Regions from separate parts of the Mesorhizobium sp. M0145 genome, predicted to be linked through region 1. Evidence: predicted binding sites of a transcription regulator. Region 1 holds the regulator's gene; each other region holds the start of a gene.
What was found. The regulator LexA, encoded in region 1, represses DNA repair genes until DNA is damaged. The targets are predictions, from matches to a motif close to TGTTCNNNNTGTGTTCNG.
Positions count from the first base shown of each region.

Region 2: the regulator LexA is predicted to act here: its motif matches at 1,747-1,764, upstream of NKJ28_RS07250 (DNA recombination protein RmuC).
Region 3: the regulator LexA is predicted to act here: its motif matches at 2,550-2,567, upstream of NKJ28_RS16540 (ImuA family protein).

Region 1 is NZ_JAMYTK010000013.1:157,480-163,741, forward strand. Features, by position in the region: gene moaC (cyclic pyranopterin monophosphate synthase MoaC) at 1-402, shown strand, start outside; gene NKJ28_RS19800 (molybdopterin molybdotransferase MoeA) at 402-1,607, shown strand; gene NKJ28_RS19805 (hormone-sensitive lipase) at 1,615-2,445, opposite strand; gene kynU (kynureninase) at 2,541-3,788, opposite strand; gene lexA (transcriptional repressor LexA) at 4,237-4,971, shown strand; gene NKJ28_RS19820 (ComEC/Rec2 family competence protein) at 4,965-6,262, opposite strand, start outside.
Region 2 is NZ_JAMYTK010000003.1:48,623-54,884, forward strand. Features, by position in the region: gene NKJ28_RS07245 (GFA family protein) at 8-412, shown strand; gene NKJ28_RS07250 (DNA recombination protein RmuC) at 452-1,714, opposite strand; gene def (peptide deformylase) at 1,818-2,348, shown strand; gene fmt (methionyl-tRNA formyltransferase) at 2,366-3,295, shown strand; gene NKJ28_RS07265 (GNAT family N-acetyltransferase) at 3,292-3,801, shown strand; gene truA (tRNA pseudouridine(38-40) synthase TruA) at 3,820-4,575, shown strand; gene NKJ28_RS07275 (hypothetical protein) at 4,557-5,165, opposite strand; gene dapE (succinyl-diaminopimelate desuccinylase) at 5,168-6,262, opposite strand, start outside.
Region 3 is NZ_JAMYTK010000010.1:70,826-77,087, forward strand. Features, by position in the region: gene NKJ28_RS16520 (DUF4153 domain-containing protein) at 1-398, opposite strand, end outside; gene NKJ28_RS16525 (HpcH/HpaI aldolase/citrate lyase family protein) at 677-1,558, shown strand; gene NKJ28_RS16530 (DUF1737 domain-containing protein) at 1,587-1,793, shown strand; gene NKJ28_RS16535 (metallopeptidase family protein) at 1,985-2,407, opposite strand; gene NKJ28_RS16540 (ImuA family protein) at 2,591-3,673, shown strand; gene NKJ28_RS16545 (DUF6504 family protein) at 3,606-5,084, shown strand; gene NKJ28_RS16550 (error-prone DNA polymerase) at 5,081-6,262, shown strand, end outside.

The DNA.
Region 1 (6,262 bases):
GCGATGCGGCCCGAGACGCTGGACATGATCCTCGCCGGCGACGCCAAGAAGGGCGACGTGCTGGGCACCGCGCGCATTGCCGGCATCATGGCGGCCAAGAAGACGCATGAACTGATCCCGCTTTGCCATCCGCTGCTGCTGACCAGGATATCTGTCGATATCGAGGCGGACGCCGCGCTGCCCGGCCTGAAGGTGACAGCATTGACCCGCGTCACCGGCAAGACCGGCGTTGAGATGGAGGCTCTGAGTGCCGTCTCGGTCGCTTGCCTGACCATCTACGACATGGCCAAGGCGGTCGACCGCGCCATGGTCATCTCCGGCATCAGGCTGGTTGAAAAGACCGGCGGCAAATCCGGCGACTATAAGGTCACCGGAGATCGGACCACCGGGGCCGGCCGATAATGGCGCTGGTCCCCGTTGCCGAGGCGCTCGAGCGCCTGCTGGATGGCGCAGCAGCGCTGCCGGGTGAACGCGTCGCACTGCTGGATGCCGCAGACCGCGTGTTGGCGGAGCCGGTCGTGGCGCTCCGCACCCAGCCGCCGTTCAATGCCTCCGCCATGGACGGCTATGCCGTGCGGGCCGCCGATATCGCGTCCATACCAGCAAAGCTTTCGGTGGTCGGCATGGCGCCAGCCGGACGCGGCTTTGCCGGGGTGGTGCAGCAAGGGCAAGCCGTACGCATCTTTACCGGCGCGCCGCTTCCCGAAGGCGCCGACACCATCGTCATCCAGGAGAACGTCCGCGACCACGGCGGCGGCAGCGTCGAAGTGACGGAGCCGACGGTGCAGGGGCGCAACATCCGCCGCCTCGGGCTCGATTTCGCCAAGGACGACGTCCTGCTGGGCGAGGGCCGCCTGCTCGATCCGGCGGCCTTGTCGCTGGCGGCATCGGCCAACCACCCCAAGGTCGGCGTGGTCAAGCGGCCGCTGGTCGCCATCATCGCCACCGGCGACGAATTGCTGCCGCCGGGCAGTGAGCTTGGCCCCGACCAGATCATCTCGTCAAACGCCTATGGCGTCGCCGCCGCCGCACAGTCGGTCGGCGCGCGCGCGCTCGATCTCGGCATTGCGCCGGACCGCAAGGAGGCGATCGCTGCGCTGGTGACAAAGGCGGTGAAGGCGGGCGCGAACGTCATCGTCACGCTGGGTGGTGCCTCGGTCGGAGACCACGACCTCGTTCATGACGTGCTGACCGGGGAAGGCATGGCTCTCGATTTCTGGAAGATCGCCATGCGGCCCGGCAAGCCGCTGATGTTCGGGCGGCTGGGCGACATCCGCTGCATCGGCCTGCCCGGCAATCCGGTGGCAAGCCTGGTCTGCACCCAGCTCTTCCTGAAGCCGTTGCTGGCGCAGCTCGGCGGCCGCGCCTTTCAGCAGGATATGCGTCGGGCGCGGCTCGGTACCGCCATGCCGGCCAATGATCTCAGGCAGGATTATGTGCGGGCTGTTGTCAGCACCAACGCCGGCGCGCTCGTGGCGACGCCGTTCGGCATCCAGGACTCCTCGATGCTGAAAATGCTGGCCGATGCCGACGGGCTGATCGTTCGCGCGCCGTTCGCTCCTGCCGCGGCGGCGGGCTCCCCCTGCGACGTGCTGATGCTACGCTGAACCTGCCTCACTCCGAAATCAAGGTCCGGGTCAGCGGATGGTCTGGATCGGCCAAACCGTCGATGATGTTGAAATGATGCCGGTCAGGTTCGACCACCGAGCTGGTCGCGGTACCCAGGCCGATCCAGATGTTGGCCAGCAACGCGCTCTGACGCAGGAATTCGGCGCGCTCGCCGCCGCCGGCCCAGCAGGTCAGGCGGGCCTTGTCCATCGGGCGCAGCAGCACCGGGCTTTCGGCCTGCGCCTCGGCCTCATCGATCGCGATCGTCTCGTTCATGCCGGTGCGCATGATCGGGCGCAAATCATGCACCCCCGAGATCGACACCACGTGACGAACGCGCCGGACCACTTCGGGCGCCAGCGGCGTCGTCGCCGTAACCATCCGGCTAACAAGATGGCCGCCGGCCGAGTGTCCGGTCAGCATCAGCGGCCCTGGGACCATCGCCGCCGCCTTGCCGATCGCCGCGCCGACTTCCTTGACGATGCCGCCAATGCGTATCTGCGGACAGAGCGTGTAGGACGGCATCGCCACCGCATAGCCGCGATCAACAGGGCCAGCGGCAAGATGCGACCAGAAATTCTTGTCGAATGCCATCCAGTAGCCGCCATGAACGAACACCACGAGTCCCTTGGGCTTGATGGCCGGCAGGAAAAGATCGAGCCGGTTGCGTGGGTTGTCGCCATAGGCCATGTCGAGCCGCGCCCTGCCCTCGGTCGAAAGCACGTCGCGGAAAACCCGCGCGGGCTCGATCCAGGCTGCCGGCCAGCGATCGCTGCCGGCTATGTTGGCGCCGTTGGCATAAGCGTTGTCCCAATCGGCAATGTGACGTTCGAACACCCTGCGCCTCCCTGGCAATATGGCCTTGCAACGTAGCCGTGAGCATCGCGCGGCGCGTCGTCGCCAGCCTCACGATTCCAGCTCTCGCATCAATCTCAAGTGACAGCTGCTTTGATGGCGAAGCGCGCATCCTTCCACGCACCGGTGCGCAGGATGTCCTCAAGCAATTTGACGGCCTGCCAGACATCGGCATAGCCGACATAGAGCGGGGTGAAGCCGAAGCGCATGGTCGATGGCGCGCGAAAATCGCCGATCACGCCACGTTCGATCAGCGCGCGCATGACCTGGTAGCCATGCTCATGCATGAATGAGATCTGGCTGCCGCGTTTTTCCCCATCGCGCGTGCTTTCGAGCGTGAGCCCGTAAGTGCCGCACTTTGCCTCGACAAGCTCGATGAACAGATCCGCCAGCGCGATGCTCTTCTTGCGCACCGCCGTCATGTCGACATCGTTCCAGATGTCGAGCGCGCCCTTCAGCGTGCGCATCGACAGGACCGGCTGCGTGCCGCACAGAAACCGGCGGATGCCGGTGCCGGCCGCATAGCCTGGCTCGAAGGCGAAGGGCCGTGCATGGCCCCACCAGCCGGTGAGCGGCTGCTGGATGTCGGAAAGATGCCGCTCAGCCGCATAGATGAAGGCAGGCGCGCCCGGGCCGCCATTCAGATATTTGTAGGTGCAGCCAACGGCAAAATCGGCGTTTGCCTTGTCGAGCTCGACTGGCATCGCGCCGGCGGTGTGGCAGAGATCCCAGACGATCATCGCCCCGGCTTCCTGAGCCCTGCGCGTCAGCGCCGGCATGTCGCGCAGTTCGCCCGACTTGTAGTTGACGTGGTTGACCAGCACCACGGCGGTGCGTTCGTCGATCAGCTCTTCGACGGTCGGCGCGTCGACCCCCGAGAGGCGCAGCAGCGTATCTTTTCGCGTCGAAACCACACCCTCAGCTATGTAGAGGTCCGTCGGAAAACTATCGCCCTCGGCGACGATGACCTGCCGCTCCGGTCGCATTGCCATGGCGGCGTGCAGCAGCTTGTAGATGTTGACCGATGTCGTGTCGCAGACCACTGTCTGGCCGGCCGCGGCACCGATCAGGCGCCCGAGCTGGTCGCCAAGTTCAAGCGGCATGTTGAACCAGCCGGCCGTGTTCCATGCGCGGATGAGATCATGCGACCATTCTTCGGTCGCGGCCTTGTGCAGTTCATCGAAAGCGGCACGTGAAGCAGCTCCTAGCGAATTGCCGTCGAGATAGATCACTCCTTGCGGCAACACAAAGCGGTCGCGCATTGCGCGCAGCGGATCCGCGGCATCCATCGCCTTTATGGCCGCGAGATCGGGAATTCCTGTCATGATTTGTCTGCTCCCCCAAGATCCAACGCAACGCCGGACACGCATCGACTGTTCTTCCATTACCTGGTTATGCGCAGCAAGGCTCCACCGGCGAGAAGCAGCCTGACCAGGCGGTGGAAACCGGGACTTAACCGCGAGGTTGGCGTTTTGAGTTCGTTTCGTTCACGGTGCATTGACCAAACCGCACAGTCGATAGGGGTTCACTTCCGTGCCCTTTGCCGACCGACGGCCGATGCCAGTGCCGCCTTCTAGGAGGCCAGAAGGGCGCAAACGAAAGCAGAATCAAGGCGATGAGGCTCGCGGCGGTGAAAATGCGGTACGCCGGTAGGGGACGTCGTTTGTTTCCCAAGCCTTAACGCATTCATTAAACTTTAAACAGTTGCGGAACACAACTGGAACAGATAGTGTTTGTTCTGGGTTTGTTTTTCTGATTCTGTTGGGGGTCGCTATGCTGACACGCAAACAACACGAACTGCTTATGTTCATCCACGAAAGATTGAAGGAAAGCGGTATTCCGCCCTCCTTCGACGAGATGAAGGAGGCGCTCGACCTGGCTTCCAAATCGGGAATCCATCGGCTGATTACGGCGCTGGAGGAGCGCGGCTTCATTCGCCGTTTGCCCAACCGGGCCCGTGCGCTGGAGGTGCTGCGCCTGCCTGACTCGATCGCCCCCGGCCTCAATGCGGCACGCAAGTTCTCGCCGAGTGTCATCCAGGGTAGTCTTGGGCAAGGCGCCCCTCGGCAGGGCAAGCCGACATCGTCGCGCGTCCCTGCAGCCGGCAATGACGACGATGTCGTCGCCGCCGTTTCGATCCCGGTGATGGGCCGCATCGCCGCCGGTGTGCCGATCGACGCCATCCAGCACCAGACGCATTCGATTTCGGTGCCGCCGGATATGATCATGGGCGGCGAGCATTATGCGCTCGAGGTCAAAGGCGATTCGATGATCGAGGCCGGCATTTTCGACGGCGACACGGTGATCATCCGCAATGCCGATACGGCGAGCCCCGGTGAGATCGTGGTGGCACTGGTCGACGAGGAGGAAGCGACGCTGAAGCGGTTCCGCCGCAAGGGCGCCTCGATCGCCCTGGAAGCCGCCAATCCGGCCTACGAGACGCGCATCTTCGGACCAGACAGGGTCAAGGTGCAGGGCAAGCTCGTCGGACTGATCCGCCGCTACTGAGCTCCGCCCTTGGCACCGGCTTTGGGGTTGTCGGCCCTGCGGTATGGCGGCAGGCCCCGTGCCGCGCGTGAAAATTTCCGCTGCACGTGCCAGGGCCGGTATGATTTTTCGACCGCGAAACGGATTTCGGCGCGCGTTGCCGCTTGTGGATCGAAGTAGACGGCGGCACTTCCCGCGTGCGCCAGTTGCCGTTTGGTGACGACGAGGACCAGCCGGTCGTAGTAGCAGGGGTTATGGGCGGTGGCGTCGTCGATGACGATCAAGCTGGCAAAGGCGCAGGCTGGCCGCGCAGTATCGCGGTCCTTGGCTTGCGCGATGATCGCGCCGGATGGATGTCTGGCAAGGCAGAGGCCGTCCGTGCAAATGAACGGCATGCCCGGCGGTAGGTCGGCCGGATCGGCAATGTCGAATTGCGGGTCGTTCTTTCCAGGTGTTTCCGGCGCGACGATAGCCTCTGATGTGAGCGCGCGTTTCCAGTTGTCGATGGTGAACTCATTCGGGCGTGCCCGGTTGACCGCGAGTTCACCGCTGCCGATCGGCAGCGCGACCAGCCGTGCGTCCTCCGAGACCAATACGTCGGGTATGCGTGTCTGCGTTGTCGTCAGCAAGCCGGCGAGCGCAAAAGGAAGTGCCGCCAGCCGCAACCAGGTCGTCGCCATGCTGGCAATGACGAGGGCGATCGTCACCAGAAGGACGGATCTCAGCGAAATCAGCCCGACCGCATCGATCGGCGAGCGCTCCGATATCCACCCGGACAGGGCGATCATCGCCGTCAGCCCCTTGCCCATGACATAGAGGAAAGGGCCATCCGCACCGAACGGCATCGCCAGCGCGCTGAGAACGGCGAAGGGCATGACGACCAGTGAGACGATGGGCATGATGGCCAGATTGGCGAACAGGCTGAGCGGCGCCACGCGCTGGAAATGCCATATGGCGAAAAGCGCCGTGGCGCTCCCTGCAATGATCGAGGTCATCGCCAGACCGCACATGCCCAGCAGGACCTTTCGAGTGGCAAAGCGTAGCGGCGACAGCCGCGGCGGCGGCGTGGTGGCCCTGCCGGCGCGGTAATCGGACCAGCCTGCATAGGCGCCGACAAGGGCCGCCGTCGCGGCGAAGGACATCTGGAAACTCGGACCGACCACCTCGTGCGGCGACACCAGGATGACCGCGATGGCCGAGATCGCCAGGTTGCGCATGGTGAGCGCGGCCCGGTCGAACAGCACGGCGATAAGCATCACCGCCAGCATGATGAAGCTGCGTTCGGCCGCCACGACAATGCCGGAAAAGACGA
Region 2 (6,262 bases), on a different contig from region 1:
AACGAAGATGAAAATCGACGGCGCGTGTCATTGTGGCGCTATCACTTACGAGGCCGAAGTCGATCCGGAAAAGACCACCATTTGTCACTGCATCGATTGTCAGAAGCTAACCGGAACGGCCTTTCGCGTCACCGTGCCGGCGTCCGAGGACAATTACAGGATCACCAAGGGCACGCCGAAGATCTACATCAAGACCGGTTCGAGCGGCGCCAAGCGCGCCCAGGCATTTTGCGGTGGATGCGGCTCGCATCTCTACGCCACGTCGGCGGGCGAGGGACCGAAGGTTTACGGTATCAGGGTCGGCACGGCACGGCAGCGCGAGCAACTGGTGCCGAGAAAGCAGATCTGGCACCGCTCGGCGCTGCATTGGCTGCCGGAATTCGAAGGCACAACCATCATCGAGGAGCAGTAGCGCCAGACCCGGGCGAAGCCTCCGGTTCCGGCGTAGCTCTCAATCGTCGCCTTCGACGACCCTTAGCCTCAACTGCCCGGTTTTCGAATCGGCGACGCGCGGGCTACTTTCCGCTTTTGCTCCGCTGCCATTCGAACCAGCGGTGTCCTCCGCCGGCTGCACGCCAAACTCTAGCGCCTCGATCTTTTGTCCGCGCCTGGTCACCTTCGATGTCGAGACCAGAATGTCGTCGATATCCTTGGCCGATTGGCCGAAATGCGTCTGCAATTTGCGCACCCGCTCGTCGAGCCGGGAAACATCTTCCATCAGCCGGATAACCTCGCCCTGGATCAGGTGTGCCTGCTCGCGCATGCGGGCATCCTTGAGGATTGCCTGGATGACCTGGATCGACAGCATCAAAAGCGATGGCGAGACGATGACGATCCGCGAGCGATGCGCCTTTTGGACAACGGCCTCGAAATTCTCATGGATTTCGGCGAACACCGATTCCGAAGGCACGAACATGAAGGCGGTGTCCTGCGTCTCGCCCTGGATCAGGTATTTTTCGGAAATATCGCGGACATGCACCTCGATGTCGCGGCGGAAAGCCTGTGCGGCGGACTTCTGCAGGTCGGCGCCTTCGGCGGCACGGATGGCATTCCACGCCTCGAGCGGAAACTTTGCGTCGATGGCAAGCGACGGTGCGCCGTTCGGCATCTTCACCAGGCAGTCGGGCCGGCTGCCATTCGACAAGGTCGCCTGGAATTCATAGGCGCCGTGCGGCAATCCGTCGGCGACGATGGCTTCCATGCGCGACTGGCCGAAGGCGCCGCGCGTCTGCTTGTTGGAAAGGATCGCCTGCAATTGCACGACCTGGCCGGCCAGCGACTGGATGTTGCCTTGCGCGATATCGATGACCGCCAGCCGTTCCTGCAGCTTGGCGAGGCTCTCATGCGTCGATCTCGTCTGCTCGGTCATGGTCTGGCCCAGGCGGCCGGTCATGGCATCGAGACGCTGGCCGATCGACTGTGTCAGTTCCGCCTGGCGCGCCCCGAACACTTCGGCGATGGCGCCCATGCGGCCCTGCATTTCCGCCTGGCTTGCCAAGATACCAGCCATCCGCACCTCGGCGTCGCGGGCGTGGTCGGCGGCTTCGGCGGCCGCCACTGCACGCGCCTTGGCCGATCGCCAGAGCGCAACGACGAGCGCCACGAACAGGCCGAGGAACAGCATTGCGCCGAAACCCAGGGCTTGGCCGAGCGTGATCGTGGTGGCGCCGAGGCGGGCGACAGGTTCGGACAGGATGGTGGCCAGATCGTTCATGTCGACAGCATAGATGATTCGGTCTGCCGGCACAGATCAAAACGTGAACGACCCGAAGGCGCCCCGGTTGACGCTTTTCCTGCGAGGTCTTAGGTGAGACGCCATGTCGATCAAGCCGCTTATCATCCTCCCCGATCCCGTCCTGCGCCAGGTTTCAAAACCGGTCGAGCGTGTCGACGGCGATCTGCGCAAACTGGCCGGCGACATGCTGGACACCATGTATGACGCGCCCGGTATCGGCCTCGCGGCGATCCAGGTTGGCGAACCCTTGCGCATGCTGGTGATCGACCTGGCCAAGGAGGACGAGACGCCGGCACCGCACGTCTTCATCAATCCCGAAATCCTCGAAAGCTCCGACCAGCGTTCGGTCTACGAGGAAGGCTGCCTGTCGATCCCGGATTACTATGCCGAGGTCGAGCGTCCGGCGGCGGTGCGGGTGAAGTTTCTCGACCGCGACGGCAAGCTGCAGGAGATCGAGGCCGAGGGGCTGATGGCGACCTGCCTGCAGCATGAAATCGACCACCTCAACGGCGTGCTGTTCATCGATCACATCTCCAAGCTGAAGCGCGACATGGTGGTCAAGAAATTCAAGAAGCTCGCCAGGGACAAGGCGCCGGGCAAGATGGTGGGGTAGGCGTCGACGAAATGCCCCTGCGTGTCATCTTCATGGGTACGCCTGAATTCTCTGTGCCGACGCTGCGGGCGATTGCCGGGGCCGGGCACGGGTTGACGGCCGTCTACACGCAGCCGCCGCGCGCCGGCGGCCGGCGCGGGCTCGAACTGACGCCGTCGCCGGTGCAGCGCGAGGCGGAGCGGCTTGGCATCGAGGTGCGGTCGCCGGTGTCGCTGAAGAGCGAGGCGGAGCAGGAGGCGTTCCGCGCCTTGCGCGCCGACGTCGCCGTGGTCGTCGCCTACGGATTGCTTCTACCCAAACCCATTCTCGAGGCGCCGCGGCTAGGTTGCCTCAACGGTCACGCATCGCTATTGCCGCGCTGGCGCGGCGCTGCCCCTATCCAGCGCGCCATCATGGCCGGCGATACCGAAACGGGCATTATGGTGATGCGGATGGAGGAAGGCCTCGACACCGGGCCGGTGGCAATGGTTGAAAAATGTCCCATTGGACCCGACATGACGGCCGGCGATCTGCACGACCGGCTGATGGTCCTCGGTGCTGCGCTGATCGTGCAAGCGCTCGAACGGCTGGAGCGGAATACGCTGACATTTACCACACAGGCGGAGGTGGGGGTGACCTACGCCAAGAAAATCGATAAATCGGAGACTCGCATAGACTGGCTGCGACCTGCCGGCGACGTGCACAACCAGATTCGCGGCCTGTCGCCCTTTCCCGGTGCATGGTGCGAGGCCGAAATCGGCGGCCGCGTGGAACGGCTGAAACTGCTTCGCTCGACGCTCTCGCAAGGCGCCGGCGAACCGGGAGGAATTCTCGATGACCGGCTGACGGTCGCCTGCGGGTCAGGCGCGATCAGGCCGGTCGAAGTTCAACGTGCGGGCGGAAGGCCCATTGCCGCGCAGGAGTTTCTGCGCGGGGCCAAGCTCGAAAAAGGAATGAAATTGTCATGAGCATGATGTCCATACGCGCGCCGACGCCGCGGGACCGCGAGGCGATCCGCCTTGTCGAAGAACACGCGTTCGGCCAGCAGACGGAGGCCGGACTGGTCGACGCGCTGGTCACCGGCGGTGATGCCGTCGTCGAACTGGTGGCGGACGAAGACGGGCAAGTGGTCGGCCATATCCTGTTTTCACGGCTCTTCGTGCAGAATGGCGGCAAGAGTTTCCCGGCGGTGGCGCTGGCGCCTCTAGCGGTCGAGCCGTCGTTCCACGGCACCGGCATCGGCGGTGCGCTGGTCCGCGAGGCGCATATCCGCCTGAAAGCTGCCGGCGAGACGCTCGCCGTGGTGCTCGGCGATCCGGCCTATTATGGGCGTTTCGGCTACAGCCGTGCCCGTGCCGCGAAATTCGACAGCGACTACCAAAGCGAGGCTTTGCAGGCGCTTGCCTGGGGCGAGGCGCCGGAGACCGGCAGGCTGGTCTACGCCTCGGCCTTCGGCTCAGCCCTCGCCGCCTGATTTCGCCTCGATCCGGGAATGCCGCGTTTTCGCCTCGACATCGAATATGACGGCAGTCTCTTCGCCGGCTGGCAGCGCCAGGCCAACCAGCCATCGGTGCAGCAGGCGATCGAGCAGGCGATCGAGAAGTTCTGTGGTGAGCAGGTTTCGCTGCGCGCCGCCGGCCGCACCGATGCCGGCGTCCATGCGACCGCTCAGGTGGCGCATGTCGATCTGATCAAGGCATGGCCCGGCGACAAGGTGCGCGACGCCGTCAACGCGCATCTGCAGGCGGCCAAGGTGCGCATCGCCATCCTGAAGGCCGCCGTCGTGCCGGATGGCTTCGATGCGCGTTTCTCGGCGATCAGCCGCCATTACCTCTACCGCATCGTCAATCGCCGCGCGCCGGCGGCGCTCGACAAGGGCAAGATCTGGTGGGTACCGAAGCAGCTCGATGCCGGTGCCATGCACGAAGCGGCAAAGGTGCTGCTTGGCCGGCATGATTTCACCACCTTCCGCTCGACCCAGTGCCAAGCCACCAGCCCCGTCCGCACGCTCGACCGGCTGGATGTCAGCCGGGCGGGCGATTTCATTGAGGTCCGCGCTTCGGCGCGGTCATTCCTGCACAACCAGGTGCGCTCGATGGTCGGCTCGCTCAAACGTGTCGGCGAAGGCGGCTGGACTGTTGCCGACCTCAAGGCGGCGCTTGAGGCGCGCGACCGTGCGGCCTGCGGTCAGGTGGCGCCGCCCGACGGGCTGTTTCTCGTCGGCGTCGATTATCCGACGCCTGGCTGATCCGGAACGCTGATCCCGAGCAGCGCCTGCAGGCCGAACAGGACGATCAGCGACGCCACGAACATGCCGGCAAAAACGGCGCTGCCGGCGGCCGCACCCCTGCCGATCGCAACGTTGGTCATCCGCCAGGTCAAGACCATCGACAGCGCGAACAACAGCAGCGACACGAGTCCGGAGACTTCGTTGGCCGACGTCAGGAAAAGCCGGATCAACGCCGATGGCAGCATCATCCAGGCGATGATCGCCGAGGCCCAATTGCTGGCCACGACATAATGGACGAAACGGCCGCCGACGCCGACCCGCGGCGCCACCAGGGCGAGGCCTATGAGCGGCAGCACCCAGGCGCCGATATCGACGGTTGCCAGGCGGATCAACATGCTGAAACGGCCGACGAATGCGTTGGGATCGCCGATTTCGTTGGCAATACCGACCCAGCCGACGATCAGTGCCGGCGCCGCGACAACGATGGCAAAAAAGGAGTTCCAGAATCCGTCCGCCGAAAGGTCGAGCAGGCGAAATCCGTCGGCCTTGCCGAGCATCAGCCGCCAGGCACCGGCAAGCGAAGCGTAGGTTTCATCCGCTGAAAGCATCACTAGGATATGTCCTGCGCAAACCAGTCTTCAACGAAGCGCAGATAAATCTGCGTCAGCGTCTCGAGGTCGGCAATCGCCACGCGTTCGTCGACCATGTGCATGGTCTTGCCGACCAGTCCGAATTCGACCACCGGACAATAATCCTTGATGAAGCGGGCATCGGAGGTGCCGCCGGAGGTGGAGAGCGCCGGCTTCCTGCCGGTCACCGCCTTGATCGAGCCGCCAAGCGTCTCGATCAACCTGTCGTCGCGTGTCAGGAAAACATGGCTCGGCCCGTCGCGCCAGACGATCTCGTAGTCGACCGGCGTCTTCTTGCCGGCGCGGTATTTCTTGCGTTTCGCCGCCCGGTCGAGGCGGTTGTGGATCTCGGCCTGGATCGTCTCGGCGGTCCATGTGTCGTTGAAGCGGATATTGAAGCTAGCCGCCGCCTTCGCCGGGATGACGTTGGTGGCAGGATTGCCGACATCGATGGAGGTCACCTCAAGATTGGTCGGCTGGAAATCCCTTGTTCCGTTGTCGAAGACGGGGTGAAGCAAGGCGTCGACCAGCGTCACCAGGCCGCGCACCGGGTTGTCGGCTAGCTGCGGATAGGCGGCGTGGCCCTGGCGGCCGTTGACGACGACCGTGCCCGATAGCGAGCCGCGCCGGCCGATCTTGATCATATCGCCGAGCGCGTCGGGATTGGTCGGCTCGCCGACGATCGCAGCATGCCATTTCTCACCCTTGACAGCCGCCCATTCGAGCAGTTTCGTCGTGCCGTTGATCGCCGGCCCTTCCTCGTCGCCGGTTATCAGCAGCGAGACCGACCCCTTCGGGCCGCCCTTCTGCGCGATATGTCGCGCTACCGCCGCGACGAAACAAGCAATGCCGCCCTTCATGTCGACGGCGCCGCGGCCGAACATCTCGCCATTGGCGATGTCGGCGGCAAAGGGCGGGTGCGTCCAGGCTGTTTCATCGCCCACCGGCACGACATCGGTATGGCCGGCAAACATCAGATGCGGGCCGTTGCCGGAACGCCGCGCGTAAAGGTTCTCTATGTCAGGTGTGCCGGATTCGGAAAACACCGGGCGCTCGACGGCAAAGCCGAGCGGCTT
Region 3 (6,262 bases), on a different contig from region 1:
CAGCGGAAGAAATCAAGGACGAGCCGAAATGGCGTTGCAAGCAGGAACAGCGAGAGTTGGCCGGCAATACGGGCAAGGCCGCGCCGCAACCGTCCGGCCAGTGAAAGCGCGAAGATGGCCGTCGCCGCCAGCGCGATGGAGACGGACAGTGCGCTGACATTTTCCACAAGCGGCAGCAGCGCCATAAACAGCGCAACCGGCTTGAACCAGAACCTGCCATCCTTGAAGGCGCCGAGAGGATGGAGAGCCATGCTCGCCGCTGCAATCGCAACGCCGAACAGGAAAAGCGTGATGCCCGCCGGTTGGCCATAGAAGAAAAAATCGGCCAGCGCGACGAGCAGGACGGCAACGCCGAAGCGGTTGCAATAGCTCGGCGCCGCCGAGAGGAATACTATCATGATCGGGCTTTCTCGGCGGCTTTGATGCGGCCGGTGGGCGGGGATTTCCGGACGAAAGGGAGGAGGTTTACCGAAGTCCGGGGCGGATCGACGAGCCACCAGCTTTCGCGGCGAAGCCGGTATGGCAGGGACCAACGGGAGTTCGTTCGCTCTTGCATGCCGCCCTTGTCGCATCCGGTCGGGTGGCAAGCGGGGCGGAGACGAGGAGATTTTCCGAAATTGCGCGCAGTTTTTATGCACGGCTTGCCTCGGCCGGCTGCAGACGGCATAGATCGGAGATGACCACCGAAAGCTACCGCCCGCGCCGCTCGGTGCTTTACGTCCCGGCTTCGAACGACAAGGCGCTGGCCAAGATCCAATCGCTGGCCTGCGATACCGTCGTCATCGATCTCGAGGACGCCGTCGCCCCGGCCGACAAGCCTTCCGCGCGCGAAAAGCTGGCGGCGATTTTCGCCGGCCATTCCAACCGGCGCTGCGAGATGGTGGTGCGCATCAATGCGCTGTCGAGCGAATGGGGCGCCGACGATCTGCCGGCCGCGGCAAAATGCACGCCCGACGCCATCCTGCTGCCCAAGGTCGACACGCCGCGCGACATCCTCGAGGCCGGCGACGTGCTCGACGACAATTTTATCGCGGACGAGGTCAAGCTGTGGGCGATGATCGAGACGCCCAAGGCGCTGCTCAATATCGGGCCGATCGCCGAGCTCGGCCGCGACCCAGCCTCTCGCCTGGTTTGTTTCGTTGCCGGAACGAACGACCTGATCAAGGACACCGGCATTCTCGCCACGCCCGATCGGCGCTATCTCGTGCCATGGCTGATGCAAATGGTGCTCGCGGCGCGTGCCGGCGGCCTCGACCTGCTCGATGGCGTCTTCAATGATTTTCGCGATATGGACGGGTTTGCGCGCGAGTGCACGGAAGCGGCCGCCATGGGTTTTGACGGCAAGTCGCTGATCCACCCAGCTCAGATCGAAGCCGCGAACCGCGCCTTTGCACCGTCGCCCGAAGCAATAGCCGAGGCGCGCGCGGTCAAGGATGCCTTCGCGTTCGCCGAAAATACCGGTAGGGCGGTAGTTGCGCTGAACGGCAAGATGGTCGAGCGGCTGCATCTGGCGCAGGCCGAAAAACTGCTGGCGAAGGCCGCCGCTGTTCGCGCATGACTAACGTAACTGACGACAGGATTGAAGAATGAAACTCTACCGCTTTCTGTCCGGCCCGGACGATGCCAGCTTCTGCCACAAGGTGACGGCGGCGCTGAACAAGGGCTGGCACCTGTTCGGCTCGCCGACCTATGCCTATGACAAGGAGGCCAAGACCATGCGCTGCGGCCAGGCCGTGGTGAAGGACATCGAGGGCCAGGAATACGGCCCCGACACCAAGCTCAGCGATTGGTAGGCTTTGCAAAAGCGCCGAAGCAGGGTGTGTTGAGATTCAGGTCAGGCCGCGCCGGAGTCGAAGACGGGCGCGAAGCGACCAGACTGGGTGGTTTCCGAGAACCGGAGCGGAGCGTACTTTTGGGGACGTTAACACCGGAAGTGCGGGAAGCCGCCGTTCGCAGGCCGGCATCACCTGAATATCAGCACATCCTACTCCGCTGCCTCTTCGATCTTCTCCATATCGTCGTCCGACAGGCCGAAATGGTGGCCGATCTCGTGGATCAGCACATGGGTGACGATGTCGCCCAGCGTTTCCTCGTTCTCGGCCCAGTAGTCGAGGATGGCGCGACGATAGAGCGTGATGCGGTTCGGCCCCTCGCCGGTCTGCGGATTCCAGCGCTCGGCGATGCCGCGCCCCTCGAACAGGCCGAGCAGGTCGAAGGGCGTTTCCAGCGAAAGGTCGTCCATGATCTCGTCGGTCGGGAATTCGGCGATCTGAATGACGATCTCGCCGGTCAGCTTGCGAAAGTCCTCCGGCAGATGGGCATAGGCCTCCAGCGCCAGGAGCTCGATTTCCTCCATCGTTGGCGAAAGCTGGTCGTGCCAGATGCGTGTTTGGTAGATGCGAGCCATGCTTTGTCCTTTGATCCCGGCATATAGGCTTTCAGGCCGGACTCGGCAAATGGTCGGGCTGGAGTGCCCGTGTCATGCCCCCACTACAGGAATAAATTCCCCATGACTCCGCTTGACTCTTCGGGCGGCCTCTGGAATCCTAGGGAACATAGCAGGAACAATTGTGAGTGGAAGCTGACCGTCATGGCGACAAGCGCCGTGGCGCGGGAGACTGTTTTTGCCCTGCGCCGCCAGATCGCGAAGATCGAAGGGACCTTGCCCGAGCGCCTGGAGGCGCCGGCCAGTTCGTCGTTTGACGCGGATGTCCCTCGTCAGAGTCTGACACCCTCTCGGCATCCGACACCCGCTCGGAATCTGACCATTGTCCGGCGCGGCCTTGCCGTGGCGCCGCCCGATGCGTTTTTGCGCACCGGCGCCGAGCGCCTCGATGCTGCGCTGAGCGGCGGCCTGCCGAAGGCGGCGGTGAGCGAGTTTCATGGCGCCGCGACCCGCGATGCCGGGGCCGTTGCCGGTTTTGCCTTGTCGCTCGTCAGCCTGATCCTAAGCCAGGGGCCGCGATTGCCGGTGCTGTGGATCGGCACATCAGAGGTTTTCCGCGAGGCCGGCTTTCCCTATGCCAGGGGGCTTCACGCCTTCTTCGGCATCGAGCCGGAGCAATTGCTGTTTTCCGAGGCGCCAAGGCTGCTCGATGCGCTGTGGATCGCCGAGGAGGCTGCCCGGATGACGGCGCTGGCCGCCGTCATCCTCGAAATCCGCGGCAGCCCGCAGCGGCTTGACCTCACCGCGACGCGGCGGCTGCACGCCCGCGCGCAGAGTGCGGGCCGGCCGCTGTTCCTGCTGCGCCAGGCCGGCGAGCCCGAACCGACGGCAGCGCCCGTCCGCCTCATCCTGTCGGCGGCACCGGCGGCAACGCGTAAGACGCTTGCCGGGCCGCTCGCCGGCTCGATCGGCCGGCCCGCCTTCACCGTCGCCATCGGCAAGAGCTGCACGGCCTTGCCCGGAAAATTCACACTGGAGTGGAACCCCGATGAACGCATATTCGAAGAAAGACGGGGCGAGCAAGGAAGGTCTCAGGAATGGGCCCCAGAACGGCCAAAGACTCCTATCCCTGTGGTTTCCGCATCTCGCCGCCGAGAGGATCCTGCGGCAGCGTCTGGGGCGGTCCTGGCGTTCCCGGCCGTCGGATCACCTGCCGCTGGTGATCAGTCACCGCGACCGGAACGCCCAGCGCATCGCCGCCCTCGACGAGCGGGCCGAGGCGCTTAATCTGAAGCGCGGCATGGGCATAGCCGACGCACGCGCCATGCATCCCTCGATCGACATCGTGGAGGCCGATCCGGAGGCCGACCGGCGCCTGCTCGAAGGCCTCGCCGACTGGTGCGACCGCTATACCCCGCTGGTGGCGCTTGACGGGACCGACGGCCTCTATCTCGACGTCACCGGCTGCACCCATCTTTTCGGCGGCGAACGCTCGATGCTGGACGATATCCTGTCGCGTTTTTTCCATCAGGGCTTCGATGTCCGCGCCGGGCTTGCCGCCACGCCTGGTGCTGCCTGGGCGGCGGCGCGGTTTGCTGGCGACCGCATCGTGCCCGATGGTGAGGAGGAAGCGCTTCTCGCGCCCTTGCCGCTGGCGGCGCTGCGCATCGACCCGGAGGTACGCGCCAGCCTCGAAAGCGTCGGCCTGCGCACGGCGGGCGCCGTCATGGCGGCACCGCGCGCGCCGCTGGCCCGCCGCTTCGGCGCATCGCTGCTCTTGCGTCTCGACCAGGCGCTTGGCCGCCTCGAGGAGGCCGTGTCGCCGCGCCTGCCGGTGGCACCGCTTTCGGTCGAGCGTCACCTTGCCGAGCCGATCATGCTGACCGAGGACATCGAGCGGCTGACCGGCATGCTGGCGACCACCTTGAAGAGCGACCTCGAGCGTCGCGGCGAGGGCGCAAGGCGGCTGGCGCTGCTGCTTTTCCGCGTCGATGGCGGCGTCAGCCGCATCGCCGTCGGCACCTCGCGGCCTCTGCGCGAGCCGCGGCTGATCCAGAAATTGTTCCACGAAAGGCTTGCCGCGCTCGAACAGGATATCGACGCCGGCTATGGCTTCGATCTCGTGCGCCTTTCGGTGCTGACCGCCGCCGCCTTCGACATGCAGCAGGCCGACCTTGCCGGCGAGACGAGCGACGACGGTGCCGATATCGCGCTTTTTGCCGACCGCATTCGCGCCCGGCTCGGCGAAGGCGCGGTCTTGAAGCCGGTCGCCGTCGAGAGCCATTTGCCGGAGCGCGCCGTCGCCACCCTTCCCTTCACGGAGGCGCCGCAGAGAAGCTCGCCGCCGAAGCAGCCGGACAAGGCGAAGGACGCTCCCTCGACCGTCTTCCAGCCGGAACGGCCGATCCGGCTTTTCCGTTCGCCCGAGCCGATCGAGGTGCCGGCCACCGAAATGCCGGAAGGCCCGCCTTTGAACTTCCGCTGGCGGCGCGCGCTCTATCGGGTCGCGCGCGCCGAAGGGCCGGAGCGCATCGCGCCGGAATGGTGGCGAGGGGCGGCGGGACGAGAAGATGCCCCGACCCGGGATTATTTCCGCATCGAGGATGCCGACGGCCGCCGTTACTGGCTCTATCGCCAGGGCCTTTACAGCGCCTCGCAGCCCTCGCCGCGCTGGTTCATGCATGGGATCTTCGCATGAATGCGCTGACGGCCAACCCCTATGCCGAATTCGGCATCCAGTCGAACTTCTCGTTTCTGCGCGGTGCCTCGAAACCGGAGGAGCTGGTGGTCGCGGCAAAATTCCTGGGGTTTTCGGCGATCGGTCTCGCCGACCGCAACACGGTGGCGGGCGTGGTGCGCGCCTGGCAGCAGGCCAAGGTGGAGGGTGCTTCCTATCATCCCGGCTGCCGCCTGGTTTTTTGCGACGGCACGCCGGACATCCTCGCCTACCCGCAGGATCGCAAGGGCTGGGGGCATCTCTGCCGCATGCTGACGCAGGCCAATCTGCGTGACGAGAACGAAAAAGGGGCGACGCTCCTCAAACAGAGCGATCTTCTCGAATGGGGCGATCTCCTGTCGCTCGCCATACTGCCGGATGTGTCGGCGGACGCGGAAACCAGCCTCGCACTCCTTAGCCGGCTCACGGATCGTTTCGGTGAAAACCTGCGGCTTGCGGTTTCGCCGGATTACCGCGGCAACGACCGCTTCCGTATCGAGCAGGCGGCGGCGATGGCGGAGCTGGCCGGCATCCCGTTGATGGCGACCAACGATGTTCTCTACCATACGTCGGAACGGCGCCCGCTGCAGGACGTGCTGACGGCGATCCGCCTCAATGTGCCCGTCGCCGAGGTGGGCCTGGAGCTGGCGGCCAATGCCGAGCGTCACTTAAAGCCGCCGCTGGAGATGGCACGGCTTTTCCGCAGGCATCCGCAAGCGCTGGCGGAAACGCTGCGTTTTGCCGGCGAGCTGACCTTCTCGCTCAGTGACCTGCAATACAACTATCCCGACGAGCCGACGGAATCGGGTCTTGGGCCGCAGGCCGAACTGGAAAGGCTGGCCAAGGAGGGAGCCGCCATCCGCTACCCCTCGGGCGTGCCCGCTTTTGTGACGCAGCGCATCGAGGAGGAGCTCGCTCTGATCGAGCGCCTGAACTACGCGCGCTATTTCCTGACTGTCCACGACATCGTCAAATTCGCCCGCAGCCAGAACATTCTCTGCCAGGGGCGCGGCTCTGCCGCCAACTCGATCATCTGCTTCTGCATTGGCATCACCGAAGTCGGCCCGGACAAGATCGAAACGCTTTTCGAACGCTTCATTTCCGAGGAAAGAAACGAGCCGCCCGACATCGACGTCGATTTCGAGCATGAAAAGCGCGAG